Regions from separate parts of the Burkholderia sp. BCC1972 genome, predicted to be linked through region 1. Evidence: riboswitches for the same ligand, from Rfam matches in the RefSeq annotation. Region 1 holds a riboswitch; each other region holds the start of a gene.
The links. A riboswitch is a leader RNA that binds a small molecule or an ion and turns the genes downstream of it on or off. The one in region 1 is predicted to bind cobalamin.

Region 2: it holds a riboswitch for cobalamin, as region 1 does, so the genes downstream of both, U5798_RS28815 (TonB-dependent receptor domain-containing protein) here and U5798_RS31530 (CbtB domain-containing protein) in region 1, are expected to answer to the same signal.
Region 3: it holds a riboswitch for cobalamin, as region 1 does, so the genes downstream of both, cobG (precorrin-3B synthase) here and U5798_RS31530 (CbtB domain-containing protein) in region 1, are expected to answer to the same signal.

Annotation. Positions count from the first base shown of each region.
Region 1 is NZ_CAJPGH010000031.1:2,804-10,295, reverse strand. It holds gene U5798_RS31550 (MFS transporter) at 1-127, shown strand, start outside; gene metE (5-methyltetrahydropteroyltriglutamate--homocysteine S-methyltransferase) at 226-2,520, opposite strand; gene U5798_RS31540 (LysR family transcriptional regulator) at 2,648-3,556, shown strand; gene U5798_RS31535 (CbtA family protein) at 3,584-4,306, opposite strand; gene U5798_RS31530 (CbtB domain-containing protein) at 4,320-4,529, opposite strand; cobalamin riboswitch at 4,562-4,705, opposite strand; gene U5798_RS31525 (histidine phosphatase family protein) at 4,752-5,324, shown strand; gene U5798_RS31520 (inorganic phosphate transporter) at 5,499-7,091, shown strand; gene U5798_RS31515 (2OG-Fe(II) oxygenase) at 7,387-7,492, shown strand, end outside.
Region 2 is NZ_CAJPGH010000025.1:104,925-112,416, forward strand. It holds gene U5798_RS28780 (isocitrate lyase) at 38-1,621, opposite strand; gene U5798_RS28785 (YbaK/prolyl-tRNA synthetase associated domain-containing protein) at 2,025-2,546, shown strand; gene U5798_RS28790 (transcriptional regulator) at 2,543-3,181, shown strand; gene U5798_RS28795 (threo-3-hydroxy-L-aspartate ammonia-lyase) at 3,240-4,214, shown strand; gene U5798_RS28800 (hypothetical protein) at 4,332-4,580, shown strand; gene U5798_RS28805 (SDR family NAD(P)-dependent oxidoreductase) at 4,625-5,449, opposite strand; gene U5798_RS28810 (hypothetical protein) at 5,455-5,667, opposite strand; cobalamin riboswitch at 5,978-6,171, shown strand; gene U5798_RS28815 (TonB-dependent receptor domain-containing protein) at 6,387-7,492, shown strand, end outside.
Region 3 is NZ_CAJPGH010000015.1:41,797-49,288, forward strand. It holds gene cbiE (precorrin-6y C5,15-methyltransferase (decarboxylating) subunit CbiE) at 1-1,179, opposite strand, end outside; cobalamin riboswitch at 1,382-1,573, shown strand; gene cobG (precorrin-3B synthase) at 1,680-3,044, shown strand; gene U5798_RS21385 (precorrin-8X methylmutase) at 3,037-3,663, shown strand; gene U5798_RS21390 (precorrin-2 C(20)-methyltransferase) at 3,660-4,394, shown strand; gene cobJ (precorrin-3B C(17)-methyltransferase) at 4,391-6,100, shown strand; gene U5798_RS21400 (MFS transporter) at 6,107-7,312, opposite strand; gene U5798_RS21405 (LysR substrate-binding domain-containing protein) at 7,407-7,492, shown strand, end outside.

The DNA.
Region 1 (7,492 bases):
GTACACGAGCGCGGCCGTGCTGTCGTCGCTGTGCGTGTGGCTGATCTCGCGCCGCGTCAGCATCGACGATGCCGGTGCGCCGCGCAAGCAGGACGACGTGCTGCCGCGCGCCGCACGCACCGCGTAACGCGAGTGCCCGCATGACGCAAAACGACCCGCTTCCGCGGGTCGTTTTCTTTGCCGTCCGGTCACCGGTCGCGACGGCGCCGCACCGCGCTCGCTGCGTTACTGCACCTGGTTGCGCAATGTCTTCGCGGCAGCAACCATGTTCGTCAGCGCCGGAATCACTTCCGCCCACTGGCGCGTCTTCAGGCCGCAATCCGGGTTCACCCACAGGCGTTCCGCCGGAATCCGTTCGGCCGCCTTCTTCATCAGGCCGACGATGTGATCCTGAGTCGGGATGTTCGGCGAATGGATGTCGTACACGCCCGGCCCGATTTCGTTCGGATACTTGAAATCGTCGAATGCGTCGAGCAGCTCCATGTCCGAGCGCGACGTCTCGATCGTGATCACGTCCGCATCCATGTCGGCGATCGACGCGATGATGTCGTTGAACTCCGAATAGCACATGTGCGTGTGGATCTGCGTATCGTCCTGCACGCCGTTCGCGGTGATGCGGAACGACTCGACCGCCCACTTCAGGTACTCGCCCCACTGCGCACGGCGCAGCGGCAACCCTTCGCGCAGCGCGGCCTCGTCGATCTGGATCACGCGTACGCCGGCCTTCTCGAGATCGAGCACTTCCGCACGGATCGCGAGCGCGAGCTGGTAGCACGACACCGAGCGCGGCTGGTCGTCGCGCACGAACGACCAGTTCAGGATCGTCACGGGGCCCGTCAGCATGCCCTTCATCGGCTTGTTCGTCAGCGACTGCGCGTACGTGATCCATTCGACCGTCATCGCCTTCGGGCGGCTGATGTCGCCGAACAAGATCGGCGGCTTCACGCAGCGCGAACCGTACGACTGCACCCAGCCGAACTGGCTGAACGCGTAGCCGTCGAGCTGCTCGCCGAAGTATTCGACCATGTCGTTGCGCTCGGCTTCGCCATGCACGAGCACGTCGAGTTCCAGCGATTCCTGTTCGCGGACGCTGCGCTCGATCTCGGCCTGCATCGCCTTGCGGTAGCCGGCTTCGTCCAGCGCGCCGGCCTTGAACTGGCTGCGCGCCTGGCGGATTTCGGCGGTCTGCGGGAACGAGCCGATCGTCGTCGTCGGGAAAGCCGGCAGGTTCAATCGCGCCGACTGCCTCGACGCACGCTGCGGATACGGGCTCACGCGGTTGCCGAGCTGCGCGTCGATGCGCGCGATCGCGGCCTTCACCGCCGGGTTGTTCACGCGCGGCGAGCGGCGGCGCGAATCGATCGCGGCGGCGTTCGCGGCGAGCGCATCGGCCACCTTGTCGCGGCCTTCGTTCAGCGCGGTTGCGAGCACCTTCAGCTCATCGAGCTTCTGCAGCGCGAACGCGAGCCACGAGCGGATTTCCGCATCGAGCTTCTCCTCGCTCGCGAGATCGACCGGCACGTGCAGCAGCGAGCATGACGGCGCGAGCCACAGGCGATCACCCAGTTGCTTCGCGAGCGGCTCGAGCCAGTCGAGCGTCGCGCTCAGGTCCGTCTTCCAGATGTTGCGGCCGTTGATCGCGCCCACCGACAGCACGCGCTCGACCGGCAGCTCGCGCACCAGCGCGTCGATTTCGTCGCGTGCGTTGATCGCGTCGACATGCAGGCCGTCGACCGGCAGCGACGCCGCGAGCGTCAGGTTGTCCTGAAGCTGGCCGAAATACGTGGCGAGCAGCAGCTTGATGCGGCGTGTTTCCAGCGCCGCGTATGCGGTGCGGAAGGCCTGGCGCCATTCAGCGTCGAGCTCGGTGACGAGGATCGGTTCGTCGATCTGCACCCATTCGACGCCCTGCGCGGTCAGCGTATCGAGCAGCGCGCCGTACACGGGCAGCAGCTTCGGCAGCAGCGCGAGGCGATCGGAATCATCCTTCGCCTTGCCGAGCCACAGGTACGTGACGGGGCCGAGGATCACGGGCTTCGCGTTCACGCCCTGCGCGTTTGCCTCGGCCAGTTGCTGCAGCAGGCGCGACGGGTCGAGCGAGAAGTTCGTGTCCGCGTGGAACTCCGGCACGATGTAGTGGTAGTTCGTGTCGAACCACTTCGTCATTTCACCGGCCGCGACACCGCCGCAGCATGCCGCGTGTTCTTCCGCCGACTGCGCCGACCGGCCGCGCGCGACGCGGAAATAGTTGTCGAGCGCGTCGCCATGGAAGTCCTGCACGCGCTTCGGCAGGTTGCCGAGCGTGAAGCTCATGTCGAGCACCTGGTCGTAGAACGCGAAATCGCCGATCGGCGTGAGATCGAGGTTGCGCTGGTCGTGCCAGTGGCGCTGGCGCAGCTCGGCACCGAGCGCCTTCAGATCGTCACGCGACGACTCGCCCTTCCAGTAGCGTTCGAGACCGAACTTGAGTTCGCGCTTCGCGCCGATGCGCGGAAAACCGAGGTTGTGTGTCGTCACCATGAGCTGCCGTCCAGAGAAGAATTGAAGATCCGGCAGCCATCATAGGGATTTCAAACCATGAAATAAAATGGCATTATTTCATTCATCCATTAAAACTGTTCATGCATTCGTTGCGCGAGCGAAATCCATGCTGGAACGATTCCATCTCGTCGTCATTCGTGAAGTCGAGCGCCAAGGCTCACTGACCGCGGCCGCCCATGCGCTGCACCTCACGCAATCGGCGCTCAGCCATACCGTCCGGAAAATCGAGCAGCAGCTCGGCACGCCGATCTGGGACCGCGAAGGCCGCGGCCTGCGGCTCACGCAGGGTGGGCAATATCTGCTGAAGCTGGCGAACCGGCTGCTACCGCAGTTCGAACTCGCCGAAGAGCGGATGAAGCAGTACGCGAAGGGCGAGCGCGGCACGCTGCGCATCGGGATGGAGTGCCACCCGTGCTACCAGTGGCTGCTGAAGGTCGTGTCGCCCTACCTGTCGCGCTGGCCCGACGTCGACGTGGACGTGAAGCAGCGCTTCCAGTTCGGCGGCATCGGCGCGCTGTTCGGCTATGACATCGACGTGCTCGTCACGCCCGATCCGCTGAACAAGCCGGGGCTGCGCTTCGATCCCGTGTTCGACTACGAGCAGGTCCTCGTGGTCGCCGACTCGCACCGGTTCGCGAACGCCGACTACGTGACCCCCGAGCAACTGACCGACGAGATCCTGATCACGTACCCGGTCGAGACCGACCGGCTCGACATCTACAACCAGTTCCTGACGCCGGCCGGCATCGTGCCGAAGCGGCACAAGTCGATCGAGACGACCGACATCATGTTGCAGATGGTGGCAAGCGAACGCGGCGTGGCCGCGCTGCCGAGATGGCTGGCCGACGAGTATGCAGACCGGATGGCGGTCGTGCCGGTCAAGCTCGGCAAGAAGGGGATCACGAAGCAGATCTTCCTCGGCATCCGCGAAGCAGACGCATCGATCGACTATCTGGCCGCGTTCGTCGCGCTGGCGCGCGAATCGACGGGGAGTGCGCCGCGCATGCTGCGCTAGGCGCGCCCCGCTCTGCTGCGCTGCGCGTCAGGCAGCGCGCAGGCCGATGCGCTCGCTGCGCTCGACCCAGGCGCCGAACAACAGGCCGATCGTCGTCCACATGATCACCTGCATGCCGATCGCCGCGACGCGGAACTTCCACAGCACGGCCGCCGGGAAATCGGCCGGCAACTCGCTGACCGACGGCAGCCCGACCTGCACGGCCGCGATGATCGCGACGAACACGAGCCCTGCGACGATCGACGCGTTCCACTGGCCGAGCTTCGCCAGCAAATGGCGGCGCACGCTGACCGAGAACACCATCGTCGCGACCGAGATCGCGATCATCAGGAAGAACAGGCCCGTGCGGTAGCCGATCGTGTCGGGATCGCCGACCGACGGCGGATTGGCCGGGTACTTGAGGTTCGGCACGATCACGAGCGCGATGAACGCCGCCAGCGCGAGCCACGCGGCCAGCGGCCGTGCGGGAAGGCGGCTGCCTCGCCCGTAGGCAAACGCGAAGACCAGCGAGAACAGCCCGCCGAATGCCGCGCCGTAGGTCACGACACCCGTCAGCAGCCCGAGGCCCGCCTGCGTGTGGCGGCTGACCAGTTCGGGCTCCGGTGCCTCGCCATTGGCGGCCGTGGTTTTTTCTTCGAAGGAGATCGCCTGATCGACTTGCGGTTCGCCGACGATTCTGGCGAAACCGAACGTGAGGAGGCCTGCGGCGATGCCTGCGAGCATCCCGCGCATGAGCAGCTTTCCGACCATCACGGCCTCCGCGTCAGTGGCAGGGAAAGCCGAGCAGATGGCGGCCGTCGTGGACGAACTCGTGGACGTACATGCCCGGCACGAGCGACGTCGCGCCCTGTTCCGCGCCGACGAAATAAAGCGCGAGCAACAGGATCAGGCCGACGAACACGGCCCACGGCAACAGTTCGCGGACGGGGATGGGTGCCGGCACGACCGCCGGCTTCAGCACTGCTTCACTCATGGATGCACCTCAGGGGATTCGCGCCCCGACAAATGTTGAATGGGTACGAAGGCAGGTCTGGCTTCCGGGATCATCGATTCCCCGGTTACAGTGGCGCGACCGCGCCGGAATTGCACCGGCTTCCGCGTTTCGTATCGGGCGAATTGTACGCGCGAACGTTCGCGTATTGAAGTGATCGCACGGTGGCGATTGCGTCCCGCTCCGGATTCCCCGAAAACCGCCATGACCCTGCATGCCTCGCTGCACCTGATCGCACACGCATCGACCCGGGCGATGCGCACCGGCACGTTTCCCGACGACGATCCGCTCGATGCTCGCGAGCTCGCCGACGCCGCTGAACTGCGCGACCGGTGGGCAGGCGTTAATGGCTCGCTCGTGCTGTGCAGCCCTGCCTGTTGCGCGCGGCAGACCGCCGAAGCACTCGGGCTACATGCCGAAGTTGACGACGCGCTGCGCGACATCGACTACGGCAACTGGCGTGGCCGGCGCTTGCACGACCTCGCACGCGACTTGCCGGACGAGCTGGATGCGTGGATCGGCGACCCGTCAGCGTCGCCGCACGGCGGCGAATCGTTCGACGCCGCCATGCGCCGCGTCGGCATCTGGTTGAACGCGCTGCAGCGTGACCGCGACATCGTCGCGGTCACGCATGCGACGATCGTTCGCGCGGCTGTCGCGCATGCGTTGCGGATGGATTCGAAGACAGCGACCCGCCTCGACATCGCGCCGCTGTCCTGCACGACGCTCGTCGCATCACCGCACGGGTGGACGTTGAGCACGGACGACAACGCGTAGCCCGTATTGCGCTCACTATGTGGACGACGATGCGGGCCGGTACCTCGCGTTGCACATGCATGCCTTCAATTTCCTTACGCATCGGCAAGGTACACCGTTCGTGGTCCCGACTGTCATCAAACTGACTGCTGGCCGCAGATAGGATCGGACGCGGTTCCCTTACGAGATGCCGTCATGAATCAACCTGCTTCGTCCGCACCGAACAATTCGGGCTCCGTCGAACGCACCAGGCAGGTCGGCTATGCCGTCTTCCTGCTGGTGCTCGCGCTCGGCGCGATCTATATCGCCACGCACCTGATCGACGATCTGTCGCCGGTCCGCGAAGGGAAGCTGTTCCCTTACCTGCTGCTCGGCGCCGCGCTGCTGATCGCGCTCGGCTTCGAATTCGTCAACGGCTTCCACGACACCGCGAACGCGGTCGCCACCGTGATCTATACGCACTCGCTGACGCCGAACGTCGCGGTGATCTGGTCCGGCATGTGGAACTTCCTCGGCGTGATGGTCTCGAGCGGCGCCGTCGCGTTCGGCATCCTGCAACTGCTGCCGGTCGAGCTGATCCTGCAGGTCGGCAGCGGCTCGGGCTTCGCGATGGTATTCGCGCTGCTGATCGCCGCGATCGTCTGGAACCTCGCGACCTGGTATTTCGGGTTGCCGTCGTCGAGCTCGCATACGCTGATCGGGTCGATCATCGGCGTCGGGCTGATGAACCAGCTGATGCACGGGCCGTCCGGCACGAGCGGCGTCGACTGGGGCCAGGCGCTCGGCGTCGGCAAGTCGCTGCTGTTCTCGCCGATCGTCGGCTTCCTGTGCGCGGCACTGCTGCTGCTCGTGCTGAAGACGCTTGTGCGGATTCCCGAGCTGTACAAGGAACCGCCGAAGGATCAGCCGCCGCCGTTCTGGATTCGCTGCCTGCTGATCCTGACCTGCACGGGCGTGTCGTTTGCGCACGGCTCGAACGACGGGCAGAAAGGGATGGGCCTCATCATGCTGATCCTGATCGGCACGGTGCCGACCGCGTATGCGTTGAACAAGGCCGTCACGCCGGCCGAATCGCAGACCTTCGTGGCCGTCGCGAACCAGGCGGCCGCGACGTTCGGCAAGTACACGAACGGCGTCGCGCCGTCCACGAACCCGCGCGCCGACGTCGAACACTACGTGCAGCGCCGTGAACTGACGCCTGCCGTGCTGCCGGCCGTGCAGCAGCTGTCGACATCGCTCGCGACGGCAGTCGGCGCGTCGGGGTCGATGGCCGCCGTGCCGCAGCGCGACGTCGACAACGTGCGCAACACGATGTATCTGGTGTCCGAAGCAATCCGCCTGATCGAGAAGTCGGGCCAGCCCGCGTTCGCCGCCGACGACAAGCTTGCGATCGACAACTATCGCAAGCAGCTCGACCACGCGACCAAATTCATTCCGACGTGGGTGAAGGTTGCCGTCGCGATCGCGCTGGGCCTCGGCACGATGGTCGGCTGGAAGCGGATCGTCGTGACCGTCGGCGAGAAAATCGGCAAGCAGCATCTGACCTACGGACAGGGCGCATCGGCCGAACTCGTCGCGATGCTGACGATCGGCGCCGCCGACGTGTACGGGCTGCCGGTGTCGACGACCCACGTGCTGTCGTCGGGTGTCGCGGGCACGATGGCGGCGAACGGGTCAGGGCTGCAATGGGGTACGGTGCGCAGCCTCGTGCTCGCGTGGGTGCTGACGCTGCCGGCGTCGATCGTGCTTGCCGGCGCGCTCTACTGGTTGTTCCGGTCGATGGCTTGATTCGCGTTGCGACGGGTGGCCGGTGTGCGCTGGCTGCCTGTCGTGGAAGATTCGCTTCTCCGCTTCTCCGCCTGCCCGCCTTTCCACCTTTCCGCACTGATACGTCGCAGCCTTCGATGTATCGTGCGCGCCGCATGCCCTCCTCCCCCTTCCGAATTGAAGCGCAAGATCTGGAGCGCATCTGCGCACGAACGTCGCTAGACTGGGGGCATCATTTTTTGTGGCTGCAACCGTGCACGCAACGCTTCCGAGCATTCCGCGCGGCGCCACATCGCTGACGAACCGAGGAACGCCCGTGAACATCGCCGATCTGCAACCTGCCATCGAATCGCCGGACATCGCGCAACGCGTCGACACCATCGACTGGCGGACCGTCGGTGCCGAGCTCGATCGTTATGGAT
Region 2 (7,492 bases), on a different contig from region 1:
CCGAGGGGCTGGCGTTGTGCTTCGGGTCGGACGATGATCAGAACTGGTTCATCGTGTTGTCCTTGCCCGCTGCCTTCAGCGCTGCTTCGCCGCTGAAGTATTCCTTGTGGTCGTCGCCGATGTCCGAGCCCGACATGTTCTGGTGCTTCACGCAGGCGATGCCCTGGCGGATTTCCTTGCGCTGCACGCCCGCCACGTAGCCCAGCATGCCCTGGTCGCCGAAGTATTCCTTGGCCAGGTTGTCGGTCGACAGCGCAGCCGTGTGGTACGTCGGCAGCGTGATCAGGTGATGGAAGATGCCGGCTTCACGCGATGCATCGGCCTGGAACGTACGGATCTTCTCGTCGGCGAGCTTGGCCAGTTCGGTCTCGTCGTACTCGACGCTCATCAGCTGCGCACGGTCGTAGGCCGACACGTCCTTGCCTTCCGCCTTCATCGCGTCGTATGCCTGCTGACGGAAGTTCAGCGTCCAGTTGAACGACGGGCTGTTGTTGTACACCAGCTTCGCGTTCGGGATCACCTTGCGGATCTCGCTGACCATGCCGCCGATCTGCGCGATATGCGGTTTTTCGGTTTCGATCCACAGCAGGTCGGCGCCGTTCTGCAGCGACGTGATGCAATCGAGCACGCAACGCGCTTCGCCCGTGCCGGCGCGGAACTGGAACAGGTTGCTCGGCAGGCGCTTCGGACGCAGCAGCTTGCCGTCGCGCTTGATGACGACGTCACCGTTGCCCAACTGGTCGGCCGACAGCTCTTCGCAGTCGAGGAACGCATTGTATTGGTCGCCCAGGTCGCCCGGCGTGGCCGTCACGGCGATCTGCTTGGTCAGGCCGGCGCCCAGCGAGTCGGTACGGGCAACGATGATGCCGTCGTCCACGCCCAGTTCCAGGAACGCGTAGCGGATCGCGCGGATCTTCGCGAGGAAGTCCTCGTGCGGCACCGTGACCTTGCCGTCCTGGTGGCCGCACTGCTTCTCGTCCGACACCTGGTTTTCAATCTGGATGCAGCACGCGCCCGCTTCGATGAACTGCTTGGCCAGCAGGTACGTCGCTTCCGCGTTGCCGAAGCCCGCGTCGATGTCGGCGATGATCGGCACGACGTGCGTCACGTGGTTGTCGATCTTTTCCTGGATCGCTGCCTTGGCCGTCGCGTCCTTCGCCGCGTCCAGCTCGCGGAACAGGCCGCCCAGTTCACGGGCGTCGGCCTGGCGCAGGAACGTGTACAGCTCGCGGATCAGCGCGCTGACCGACGTCTTTTCGTGCATCGACTGGTCCGGCAGCGGGCCGAACTCCGAGCGCAGCGCGGCGACCATCCAGCCCGACAGGTACAGGTAGCGGCGTTCGGTGCTGTTGAAGTGCTTCTTGATGGAGATCATCTTCTGCTGGCCGATGAAACCGTGCCAGCAACCCAGCGACTGCGTGTACTTGGCCGGATCGGCGTCGTACGCGGCCATGTCGGCACGCATGATCTTCGCGGTGTACTTCGCGATGTCAAGGCCGGTCTTGAACTTGTTCTGGGCACGCATGCGAGCGGCGTACTCGGGGCTGATGGCATTCCACGCGGTGCCGTGGTTTTCCTTCAAGCCAGCCACTGCCTTGATGTCGTCTTGGTACTGGGACATGTCGATCTCCTGGGAACGAAGCGCATTTGAGTAAAGGGTTCAGCGTGCCCGCCCCGTGTGACGAAGCGAACTGCATGGACTCAATATTAATCCTGTCGAGCCCGCCGTCGATCAACTCTTATATAAGACATAAGATATAAATTCCTCTTGTTTTTCAATGAGATAGCCAATCGATTTTGCGATGCAAAACAACTTTTCAAGCGGCGGAAAGACGACGCGGCAGGAATTTCCCGCGAGTTTCGCAATGTGAAAAGCCCTTTCGCAGTTGGAGAAAAGCCGGGCGCGACAGCCTCTGCTTTTGCCACATCACATGACAAAACGTCTATACTTGGACAATTCATCGATAGCGAGCAGCACGCCCGCTTCCCGTGCACTGCGTGCGCCCCCTCCTGGCCGGAGCGACATGAACGACTCTCCCGTTTTCGACACGCTTTGCCATCTGCTGAATACGTCCGGTGCGCGATTCCGCGTGCTCGAACATCCGGCGGAAGGCAAATCCGACGTGATCGCCGCGATCCGCGGCACACGCCCCGAACAAGGGGCGAAGGCGATGCTCTGCACGTTCAAGGACGGTGGCGACACCACCGCGCTCGCCGTGATCCCCGGCCACCTGAAGATCGATTTCCGCAAGGTTGCCGATGCCGTGGGCCGCCGCAAGGCGACGCTCGCATCGCCCGACGTCGCGGCCGCCGTCACGCGCTGCGTGATGGGCGCCGTGCCGCCGTTCGTGTTCGACGCGAACGTGACGCTCGTCGTCGATCCCGCACTGGTCGAACGCAACGCCGAGATCGCATTCAACGCGGGCCGCCTCGACCGCTCGGTCGTGCTCGACTCGGCCGACTACGTGCGGATCGCGCAGCCGTTGCTGGCCGACATCACGCGGCCGGAAACGACCGACGCGCCGTCCCCGCAGGAAAGCGCATGACCACGCACCGCACCCCGCCGCCGTCCGAGCAGGCGTCGCTGATCGAACAGGTGCAGCGCATCGCCGAAGGGCTCGGCGAGATGTTCGCGCCGTTCACCGAAGTCGTCGTGCACGACCTGCGCACGCCGGAACACGCGATCCTCGCGATCCACAACAACCTGTCCGGGCGCGCGGTCGGCGATCCGGCGACCGAACTCGGCCTCGCCCGCATCGCCGACGACGATTTCCCGCAGGTGCTCGCGAACTACCCGAACCGCTTCGCCGACGGCCGCACCGCGAAAAGCACGTCGATCGGCATCAAGGATTCGACCGGGCGCTACGTCGCCGCGCTGTGCCTGAACGCCGACGTTACGTTGTTCCGCGGCTTCCAGGGCATGCTGAACCAGTTCTGCCGCACCGACGGCGAGGCCATCGTCGAGACGCTCGACCCGGCCGGCGCCGACGCGATCCGGCAGCGCATCGACGCGTTCGCGACGCGCCTCGCGACGACGCCGCGCGAGTTGAAGACCGACCAGCGCCGCGAGTTGCTGCAAACACTCAAGGCCGACGGCTTCCTCGAGGTGCGCCGCGCGATGGAAATCGTGTCGCAGCATCTCGGCGTCTCGCGCGCGACCGTCTACAACGATGCGAAGTAGAAGCCATACGCGCGCGGCTTCTTCCCAGTTGACTGATCTTTCCGACTCACGACCCACCATGAACGCTCCGACTCTCCCCACGTACGACGACGTCGCCGCCGCCGCGGCCCGGCTCGAAGGCCATGCGCACCGCACGCCGGTGCTGACGTCGAGAACGGTCGACGAGGCACTCGGCGCGCAGGTGTTCTTCAAGTGCGAGAACCTGCAGCGCATGGGCGCATTCAAGTTCCGCGGCGCGTTCAACGCGCTGTCGCGTTTCAACGCCGAACAGCGCCGCCACGGCGTCGTCGCGTTCTCGTCCGGCAACCATGCACAGGCGATCGCGTTGTCGGCACGCATCCTCGGCATTCCGGCGACGATCGTGATGCCGCAGGACGCACCGGCCGCGAAGATGGCCGCGACACGCGGCTACGGCGGCAACGTCGTGACCTACGACCGCTACACCGAGGACCGCGAGCAGATCGGCCGCGATCTCGCGGAGCAGCACGGGCTCACGCTGATCCCGCCCTACGACCACGCGGACGTGATCGCCGGCCAGGGCACGGCGGCCAAGGAACTGTTCGACGAAGTCGGCCCGCTCGACGCGGTGTTCGCGCCGCTCGGCGGCGGCGGCCTGCTGTCGGGCACCGCGCTCGCCACGCGCGCGCTGTCGCCGCACGCGAAGCTGTACGGCGTCGAGCCCGAAGCCGGTAACGACGGCCAGCAATCGTTCCGGTCCGGCGCGATCGTCCGGATCGACACGCCGCGTACGATCGCCGACGGCGCGCAGACGCAGTACCTCGGCAACCTGACGTTCCCGATCATTCGCCGCGATGTCGACGACATCCTGACCGCGACCGACGCGGAACTGGTCGACTGCATGCGCTTCTTCGCCACGCGTATGAAGATTGTCGTCGAGCCGACCGGCTGCCTGTCGTTCGCCGCCGTGCGGCGGATGAAGGACGCGCTGCAGGGCAAGCGCGTCGGCGTCGTGATCAGCGGCGGCAACGTCGATCTCGAGAACTTCTGCGCGCTGGTATCGACGCCGGCCTGACGCGCGCGGCGTACATGAATATCCTGTAATCCGTGCGTCATTGCGCCTTCACGTCGCGTTAAGTTCCGCGCCCTAGACTGATTACGTTGTCCCGCAGTCAGTCGTGAAGGAGCCACCATGAACACGCACGCGATCGTCGCCGCCGCCCTGGCGGCCGCCTCCCTTTCGGCGTTCGCTCAACCGGGCGCGACGTCCTCCGGTTTCCCCGCCGCATCGCCGCACGACGCCGTCGCGCAGGCGATGCGCCGCTCGCCCGGCGCGCTGCCGCACGCCGGCTTCGTGCTCGCGAAGATCGATCAGAACAATTCGCCGCCCGATCGCGGCGGCGACCCGGGCGGCCGCTCGCACGCCGGCACGCACATGTAACGGCGCGCGCCGGGCACTGCTGCCGCGCCCGGTCCCGCCGGCATTCAGAACGACGGCAGCGACGGATCGCGCGCAGCAAGAATGTCGCCGGTACGCCGCTGCAGCGCGCCGTCGATCGTCTCCGGTTGCGGAATCAGCCAGTAGCGCCCTGCGCGGATGCCGTCGAACACCCGTTCGGCAAACGCGTCGGGCGTGAGCCCGTGTGCGTTCAGCATCGCGCGCATCGTGTCGACGAAACCGCGCACCTCGGGCCGGTCGTGCGCGGCGCCGAACGGATCGTTGAAGATGCCCGACTGCACGGGCCCCGGCGCGAGCAGCGATACGCCGACCGGCGCGCCGAGCATCTTCAGTTCTCCATATAGCGACTCGGTCAGTGCGACCACCGCGAACTTCGTCGCAGAATACGGCGACATCAGCGGGCTCGGCAGGAAGCCGCCGACCGATGCGGTGTTCACGACCCGCGCCGGCATATTGCGCTCGAGCATCCGCGGCACGAAGCTGCGGACTCCGTTCAGCACGCCGTGCACGTTGATCGCGAAGCTGCGCTCGAAGCGTTCCGGCGTGATTTCCCAGCTGAAGCCCGTCGCCATCACGCCCGCGTTGTTGAACAGCAGGTCGACGCCGCCGAAACGCCGCCACGCGGCTTCGGCCAGCGCGTCGACGGCTTCCGGCCGGCTGACGTCGGTCGGCACGCACAGCACGTCGGTATCGAGCGTCGCGGCGAACGCATCGAGCTTCGCCGGATCGAGATCGGCCAGCACGACGCGCATGCCGAGCGCGGCCGCATGGCGTGCCAGCCCGCTGCCGATGCCGCTGGCCGCGCCGGTGATCACGGCGGTGCCGCCGTCGAAGCGAATCGAATTCGTCATGTCAGTCAGAGTCCTGTGGGGTCGAGGAGAGAATGCGCGTATGCGGGAATCACCGGCGGCGGCAGCGGCGTGCGGCCGTCGAGCGAGCGCGCCGCGCGTGGCTGCGCGAGCGGGAAATGCAGGCTGTGCGTGACGAGGCCCGTGCGCTCGCGCGCCGGCAGGCTGCACAGCGCGAACGTGCACTTGCCGGCCAGGATCGGGGCTGGGGTGTCGGTCATGATGTCTCCAGTCGTTTCGATGCGTGTTGTTCGGCCCGCGATATCCGCAACATGCGGCACGAGCCTGGTTTTCGCCTCGCCCGTTTGAACGAGATCGAGTGCGCGGGCCGCCTGTTCGAGCGGAAAACTGGCGACGCGCGGCTTCGTCGGCGAGGCGGCGTTCCGGCGCGCGTTCGCGCGCGCCCCATTCATCAGACGATAAACACGGCATCGACGCATGACGGAAAGGATTCGGAAAGCGATGGCCGGGTAATGACGTTTTTTCGCATCCCCGCACGGCGCGGCAATTGACGCGCCCGAGCGCACGCCATTACCCTTGCGCGCTGATGGTTCCCAGGGATGGGATCAAAAGGGAACGCAGGAGGGGCAATGCCTCGAATCTGCGGCTGCCCCCGCAACTGTGAGCGGCGAATCCGTGCCTCTGCATGCCACTGGGAAACCGGGAAGGCCTGCACGGATGACGACCCGCGAGCCAGGAGACCTGCCATCGACCCGAGGTCCAGCAGCCGCACCGGGCGGGGTGTCCCGATGCGCCAGGCGCCGCCGTTGGCGGTCGCCCGTTGCATGGACGTCCCGACCTCAGGATCCGTCAGATGTCCTTCGTTCCCGAATCCGCTTCCGTGCCGGAAGCGTCGCACCGACACGCCGTCGCTGTGCGCAACCTGCCCGCCGTCCGCTCACGATCGCCGTACGCGCAACACGCTTTCTCCCGCTGTCTCATGAACATTCGCTACCTGCTCGCCACGTCCGCCGCCACCGCGCTGCTTGCTCCGATCGCCCATGCCGCCGGCGACACCGCGCTCCCCCAATCCGCCCAGCCAGCGGAAAGCGCCGACCTGCCGACGATCAGCGTGACCGACACGCGTCGCCTGCCCGAATCGTTCGACGGACGCTATGCGTCGACCCAGGTCCTCACGCGAACCGATCTCGACCGGCTGTCGCCGAGCGACCCGAGCATCACGCAGGCACTCGCGACGCTGCCCGGCGTGACCGTGTCGCAAACCGGCGGCCCCGGCTCGTCCGCATCGGTCAGCATCCGGGGCTCGTCGGCGAGCCAGGTCGCCGTGTTCATCGACGGCATCCGGATCGGCTCGCCGACCACCGGCATCGCGCCGTGGGCCGACCTGCCGACGGATGCGTTCGAACGGGTCGAGGTGATTTCGGGGCCGGCCGCCGCGTCGTTCGGCGCCAACGCGATGGGCGGTGTCGTGCAGCTGTTCACGCGCCGCTCGTCGAACCAGCCGAACCAGACCATCGTGTCGTTCGGCGGCGGGTCGAACAAGACCTTCGACACGCAGCTGCGCACGTCGGGTACGGTGCCGTCGACCGGCCCGCTCGCCGCGCTCGGCGGGCTCACCTACTCGCTCGGCCTGCACGCGTACAACACGGCCGGCATCGATTCGACGCGGCCCGTCCTGCCGTATCACGAGGACGGCCGCAATCCGTATCACGCGCAGGATCTCGATGCGCGCCTCGGCTACGCGCGCGACAACTGGTCGATCTCGACGTTCGCGCTCTATCACCGCTCCGACCTGTCCTTCGACAACAGCGGCTATGCGAACCGCGAGCTCGATCACCAGCTGACGACCGGGCTCGCGTTCCATCTCGACATCACGCCCGACACGCAGTTCGACCAGTCGTTCGGTTATGCGAACGATCGCCAGTTCCTCTATGCGAGCGATCCGGCCATCCCGACCGGCCAGATCGATTCGCAGCGCATCAGCACGTCGACGTCGCTGACCCATCAGGCGCGCGGATTCCACCTGTTCGGCCTGCCGCTGTCGGGCGAGAGCAAGCTCGCGTACGATTTCACGCGCGAACAGGC
Region 3 (7,492 bases), on a different contig from region 1:
CGTGACGGGCAGCGGCTGGCGCCACGTGTCGAAGCGGCCGAGCGGTTCGGCATGCGCGAGCGACACGCGCGTGAGCGTGCCGCCGTGCGCGTCGCGCCACGCGGCGAGCGCCAGCTCGCCCTGCAGCGTGACCGCGTTCGCGACCAGCCGGCCGCCGGGTTTCAGCGACGCCCAGCACGCGTCGAGCACGCCGGGCGCCGTTGCTCCGCCGCCGATGAAGATCGCGTCGGGCGTGGCAAGCCCGGCAAGCGCATCGGGCGCACGACCCGCGACGAGCTGCAGGCCCGGCACGCCGAGCGCGTCGCGGTTGTGCTCGATGAAGCGCTGCCGTTCCGCATGCGCTTCGATCGCGATCGCCTGGCAGGACGGATGCGCGCGCATCCATTCGATGCCGATCGAGCCGCTGCCCGCGCCGACGTCCCACAGCAGCTCGCCGGGCGCGGGCGCGAGGCGGCCGAGCGTCATCGCGCGCAGGTCGCGCTTGGTGAGCTGGCCGTCGTGACGATAGGCGTCGTCGGGCAGGCCGGGCGTGAGTGCGCGACGCGGCGCGTCGGGGCCGGCCTGGCAGTCGAGCGCGATCAGGTTGAGCGCGGCCGTTTCGGCGACGGTCCAGTCCTGCGCGAGGCCGTCGAGACGCCGCTCGAGCGGGCCGCCCAGATGTTCGAACACGCTGAGGCGCGTCGGCCCGAAACCGCGCGCGGCGAGTTCGGCCGCGACGGCGGCCGGCGTGCGGCCGTCGGCGCTCAGCACGAACAGGCGCCGGCCCGGCAGCAGATGCCGCGCGAGCGTCGCGAGCGGACGGCCGACGAGCGAGACCGCGCCGACGTCCTGCAGCGTCCAGCCGAGGCGCGCGGCCGCGAGCGACAGCGACGATGGCGCGGGCAGCGCGCGCCATTCGTCGGGGGAAAGCTGGCGCGCGAGCGTCGCGCCGACGCCGAACAGCATCGGGTCGCCGCTCGCGAGCACGCACACGGGCGACGGGCGCCGCGCGAGCACGCCCGCCAGGTCGAACGGCGACGGCCACGCTTCGCGCGCGGCCGGCAGCCGCGCGGGCAGCATGTCGAGATGCCGCTTCGCGCCGACCACGAGCGTCGCGTCGAGCAGCGCGCGCCGTGCGCTGCGGCCGAGCCCCGCGTAACCGTCGTCGCCGATGCCCACTACCGTCAGCCACGCCGTCATGCACTCTTCCCCATCGTTCGATTCCATCGTGTCGCCGCCCGGCCGCGAAAGCGCCGGCGCCGCCGTCCGCATTGCAAAGAACGGCATGGTACCGTGTTCCCTCCCGCGTTTCATCTGCCGGCCCGCCGGCGCACGGCCGCTGCCCGTTTCGCCCGCCGCAAACGGCCATCCGGTCGCGAATCGCGGTCGAAATCGGGTATCCTACGGCCGTTCGTTCGCCGGTGCCCTTCGGGGCCGAAGAGGGAACACAGGGCGCGCCGCGCGCCGCTGTGGCTGCCCCCGCAACTGTAGACAGCGAGCCGATCTCCCCCTCATGCCACTGGTTTCACCGGGAAGGCCGGGAGCCGGCGCCGACCTGTCAGCCAGGAGACCTGCCGGCCAGAAAGTGCGTGCGTGCCAGTCGGCGTCGGGCGGGGTGTACCGATGCGTTGGCCGCGGCGCGACACTGTCCCGGTATCCCGTTGAGTTCCGCCCCCGATTCGATTCCTGCGTCGCCCGTCGTGCGCCCGTCGGCTTGCCCGGGGCTCGTGCGCGTGGTCGCGGCCGCCGACGGCGGGCTGTGCCGGATCAAGCTGCCGGGCGGCCGGCTCGATGCGCGCCAGGCGCGCGCGATTGCCGATGCAGCACGCCAATACGGCTCCGGCGCGATCGACGCGACCAATCGCGCGAATCTCCAGTTGCGCGGCATTCGCGACGGCGCCGCCGATGCGCTGACGCGCGCCCTGCTCGACGCGGGGCTCGGCCCGCGCGTCGATGCGACGGCAGGCTCGAGCGCCGATACGGCCGCGCTCGCCGCGAGCGACGACGTCCGCAACCTCCTGCTCAGCCCGCTCGCCGGGCACGATCCCGCCGCACTCGTCGACAGCCGCGCGCTCGCCATTCCGCTGCTCGACATGCTGGCCGGCGAGCCGCGCCGCGGCGAGCTGTCGCCGAAATTCTCGATCCTGCTCGATGGCGGCGAATCGGTCGCGGCGCTCGATCATCCGCACGACATCTGGCTCGCCGCGTGGCGCCGCGCGGACGGCGCGGTACGCATGGCGGCCGGGCTGGCCGGTTGCCCGCCCGTCGCGGAGGGCGACCGGCCCGCGTCGGTCGATGTGTCGCCCGATCAGGCCGTCGCGCTGGTCCGCGCGCTGCTGCTCGCGTTCCTCGATCTCGCGCCGGCCGATGTCACGCGGATGCGCGCCGTGCTCGCGACAGCCGGCGAACGTGCGTTGTTAGATCACGCGCAGCACGGCCTGCCCTTCCCGCTCACGGCCGATCCCGCGCTCGCCGGCTGGCGGCGCACGAGTGCCGACCCGAAGCTGCGTTTCGGCGTACGCCCGTCGCTTGATCCGGCCCGCTGCAACGTCGGCGCGCAATGCATACTCGGGCGGCTCGACGCGACGCAGCTGGAACAGCTTGCCGCGCTGGCCGAAGCCGGCGGCGACGGCACGCTGTCGATGACGCCGTGGCAAGGCGTGTTTCTCCATGGCGTGCCGAACGAACGCGCAGCGGCCACGCTCGACGCGCTCGCGTCGATCGGCCTCGTGTGCCGGCCGACGGACCCGCTCGCGACGCTCGTCGCCTGCGCCGGCAGCGCAGGCTGCGCGAAAGCGCGCGCCGACACGAAACGCGACGCGCTCGCACTCGCCGCGCGCATCGGCCAGCCGGTCGACGTGCACCTGACCGGGTGCGAACGCCACTGCGCGCTGCCGCATCCCGCGACGCACACGCTCGTTGCAGTAGCGCCCGCGCATTACGACCTTTACCGGCGCGACGCGGCCGAGGGCCTCGGCGCCCCGCTCGCGCGCCATCTGACGATTGACCAGGCCGCGGCCCGTTTGACGGGCGCGCGGCACAGCCAGGACACCACCGATGCTTGACTACATTCGCGACGGGCAGGAAATCTACCGCCAGTCGTTCGCGACGATCCGCGCCGAGGCCGACCTGTCGCAGGTTCCGCCCGACCTCGAGAAACTCGCGGTGCGCGTGATCCATGCGTGCGGGATGGTCGATGTCGTCTACGACCTGCGCTTCTCGGCCGGCGCGGGCACGGCGGGCCGTACGGCGCTCGCGGCCGGCGCGCCGATCCTGTGCGATGCGCGGATGGTCGCCGAAGGCATCACGCGCGCACGGCTGCCTGCGGCCAACCGCGTGATCTGCACGCTCGGCGAGCCCGAGGTGCCCGATCTCGCGCGCCATCTCGGCAACACGCGCTCGGCCGCCGCGCTCGAGCTGTGGCGCCCCCATCTCGCGGGCAGCGTCGTCGTGATCGGCAATGCGCCGACCGCGCTGTTCCACCTGCTCGACATGATCGATGCCGGCGCGCCGCGCCCCGCGCTGATCCTCGGTTTTCCGGTGGGCTTCATCGGTGCGGCCGAATCGAAGGCGATGCTCGATGCCGACAGCCGCGGCGTGCCGTACGTCGCGCTGCTCGGCCGGCGCGGCGGCAGCGCGATGGCCGCCGCCGCGGTCAATGCACTCGCGACGGAGGTCGAGTGACGACCGCGCGCGGACGGCTGTTCGGGGTCGGCGTCGGCCCCGGCGATCCTGAACTGATGACGATCAAGGCGTTGCGCGTGCTGCAGGCGGCGCCGGTGGTCGCGTATTTCGTCGCGAAGGGCAAGAAAGGCAATGCGTACGGCATCGTCGAAGCGCACCTGCTCGACGGGCAGACGCAACTGCCGCTCATCTATCCGGTGACGACCGAGGCGCTGCCGCCGCCGCTCTGCTACGAGACGGTGATCGCCGACTTCTACGATACGGCCGCCGAAATCGTCGCGGCGCATCTCGATGCAGGCCGCGACGTCGCGGTGATCTGCGAAGGCGACCCGTTCTTCTACGGCTCGTACATGTACCTGCACGACCGCCTCGCGCCACGCTACGACACCGAGGTGATCCCGGGCGTGTGCGCGATGCTCGGCGGCACGGCCGTGCTCGGCCAGCCGCTCGTCTATCGCAACCAGAGCCTGTCGGTGCTGTCCGGCGTGCTGCCCGAACCCGAGCTGCGCGAGCGGCTCGCACGGGCCGACGCGGCCGTCGTGATGAAGCTCGGCCGCAATTTCGACAAGGTGCGGCGCGTGCTCGACGAACTCGGGCTCGCGAAACGCGCGCTGTACGTCGAGCGCGCGACGATGGCGAACCAGCGCATCGTGCCGCTCGACGAAGTCGACCCGATGGCATCGCCGTATTTCTCGCTGCTCGTCGTGCCGGGGGAAAAATGGCAAGGATGACGACCCCGCCCGCGATCGTGATTCTCGGCGCGGGCGCGCTGGACACCGCGCGCTGCATCCAGGCACGCTATCCGGGCGCAAGCGTGCACGGCCTCGCGTCGCGCGTCGATGCCGACGTGCCGTTCGACGAACTCGGCGCACACCTGCGCGAACTCTATGCGCGCGGCTTGCCGATCGTCGCGCTGTGCGCGGCCGGCATCGTGATCCGCTGCCTCGCGCCCGCGCTCGCCGACAAGGGCGTCGAACCGCCCGTGCTCGCGGTCGCGGAGGATGGCTCGGCCGTCGTGCCGCTGCTCGGCGGGCTGACGGGCGTCAACGTGATCGCGCGCGAAATCGCCGAATGCGTCGGCGTCGCGCCAGCCATCACGACCAGCGGTGAATTGCGCTTCGGCGCCTGCGTGCTCAATCCGCCCGCAGGCTATGCGCTGGCCGATCTCGCGCAGGGCAAGCGCTTCGTGTCCGACCTGCTTGCCGGTGCATCGACGCGCGTCGACGGCGCAGCGGCGTGGCTCGACGAGGTCGCGCTGCCGCGCGACGATGCGGCCGCGCATGCGATCCGCGTGACGCCCGACGCATGGCGCGGCACACGCGACGAACTCGTGATCCATCCGCGCAGCGTGGTCGTTGGCTTCGCCGCCGATGCCGTGCACGCCGGCGAAGCGCTCGCCGTGCGCATCGACGCCATGCTCGCCGGGCAAGGTCTCGCGCGGCTCGCACTCGCCGCCCTCGTCGCGCCGGCATCGGCGATCGGCGAATCCGCGCTGGAGGAAGCCGCGCGAGCACTCGACGTGCCGCTGCGTTTCGTCGATGCCGACAGCGACGCGCCTGCCGATGCGGCCACGCTGCTCGGCCGCACGTTGCGTGTCGCGCATACGCTGCGTCCGGCATCGAACGGCCTTGCGTGCGCGGTGGCGTCGCATCCTGTCGATCCCGCCACGCTCGGCCGCGCGCGCGGGCGCCTGACCGTACTCGGCCTCGGCCCGGGCGGTGCCGCATGGCTCACGCCGGCCGCCCGCGCCGCGCTCGCGCAAGCGACCGACATCCTCGGCTACACGACTTACGTGAACATGGCCGGCCCGTTCCGCAGCGACCAGCGCGTGCACGGCACCGACAATCGCGAGGAAATGCAGCGCGCACGCCATGCGTTCGAACTCGCGGCCGAAGGCCGGCGCGTCGCGGTCGTGTCGTCCGGCGACCCCGGCGTGTTCGCGATGGCCGCAGCCGTGCTCGAAGCGCTCGACGAAGCGCGCGACCCGCAATGGGCCGCAGTCGACCTGCGCGTGGAGCCCGGTATCTCGGCGTCGCTTGCGACGGCCGCGCAAGCCGGCGCGCCGCTCGGTCACGATTTCTGCGCGATTTCGCTGTCGGACAACCTGAAGCCGTGGGACGTGATCGAGACGCGCCTGCGGCATGCGGCGCAAGCCGATCTCGTGATGGCGTTCTACAACCCGATCTCGCGTGCGCGACCGTGGCAGCTCGACCGTGCGCTCGACGTCGTGCGCGCGCATCGCGCGGCCGAGACGGTGGTCGTGCTCGGTCGTGACATCGGCCGGCCGGGCGCAACGCTGACGACAACGACGCTCGGCGCACTGCGCAGCGACCAGGTCGACATGCGGACGATGGTGATCGTCGGGTCGTCGACGACGCGGCGCTTCGCGATCGGCAACGCGCGCGAATGGGTCTACACGCCGCGCTGGTATCGCTGATCGCGGCTAGCGCGTGAGCGTGCCGTCGCACGCGCCGGCATGCGCGACGCCTGCCGTGCTGCCGGTGCGCCAGAACCGGTACACGAGTATGCCGACGACGGCCTGCGCGACGACCACGAAGGCGACGCAGCCGGCCCATCCCCAGCGATGCCAGCCGGGCACCGGCAGGATCGAGCCGAGACTGCCGCCGAAGTAGTAGCAGGACAGGTAGATGCCGATCGCCGTCGAGCGCGCGTTCGCCGCCGCGTGCGAGATGAACGTATTGGCCGACGCCTGTTCGACGAACACGGCGCTCGAGCCGAGCGCGAGGCCGGCCAGGATCACCGGCACGCTGTCCGACAGCGTCAGCAATGCGCCGCCGATCGCGAGCGCGGCGGCGGCGAGCCCCGGCGCGCGCGGGCCGCGATGCCGCGCGACGCGCCCGGCCAGCGGCGTCACGATCACGGCGACCAGAAACACCGCATAGATTGCGCCGATCTCGACCGTGCCGAAGCCGAACGGCGCACGCGCGAGCCGCAGGCCGACGAACGTGAACGTCGCGACCTGCGATGCGAGCACGCAGGCACCGATCGCGAACGACGCGAGCAGCGGGCCGCGCATGACGATGCACCACGACGGCCCCGCATGCGCGTCGTTGCCGGGCGCTGGCCGGGCGACCGCGCCAGATGCCGGCAGGCTCGCGTAAATCGCGACGCCCGTGACGAGACACAGCGCCGCGACGACGTCGAGCGCATGCCGCCAGCCCCACATCGACGTCAGCAGGTTCGTGACGAAACGGCCGGCGAAACCGCCGAGCGTCGTGCCTGCGACGAACAGCGCGCCGATCTCGGCCGACGTGCCGCGATCGAAGCGTTCGCCGATCGTCGCGATCGACAGCGCGAAGATGAACGGCATCACCAGCCCGGCCGCAAAGCGCGCGCCGAGAAACGACGCGAAACCTGCCGCATGCGCGGACCACACGACCGGCAGCGCGACGGCCACCGCCGCCAGCGAGATCGCGACGCGCCGCTCGATGCGGCCAGCCAGCACGCCGACGAACGGCGCGATAATGGCGACGGCCGCCGTGGTCGCGCTCACGCCCTGCCCTGCGCGCTCTGCGCTGACGCCGAAGGCCGCCGCGAGTTCGTGCAGGATGCCCTGCGTCGAATAGAGATTGAGAAACGCGGCGAAGCCGCAGAGAAAGAACGCGATGCGCGTGGTCCTGTCGTTCATCGGAAATGCCTGATCGTCGATGACGACAGTCTGACGAGCGCGCCGCGAGCACGCCAATACCGTTTTCATCGTCATTGATACCGGAACGACAACAATGCTCGACCTGCGCCGCCTCCGCTATTTCGTGGTCGTCGCCGACGAACTGCACTTCGGCCGCGCGGCCTTGCGCCTGCGCGTCGC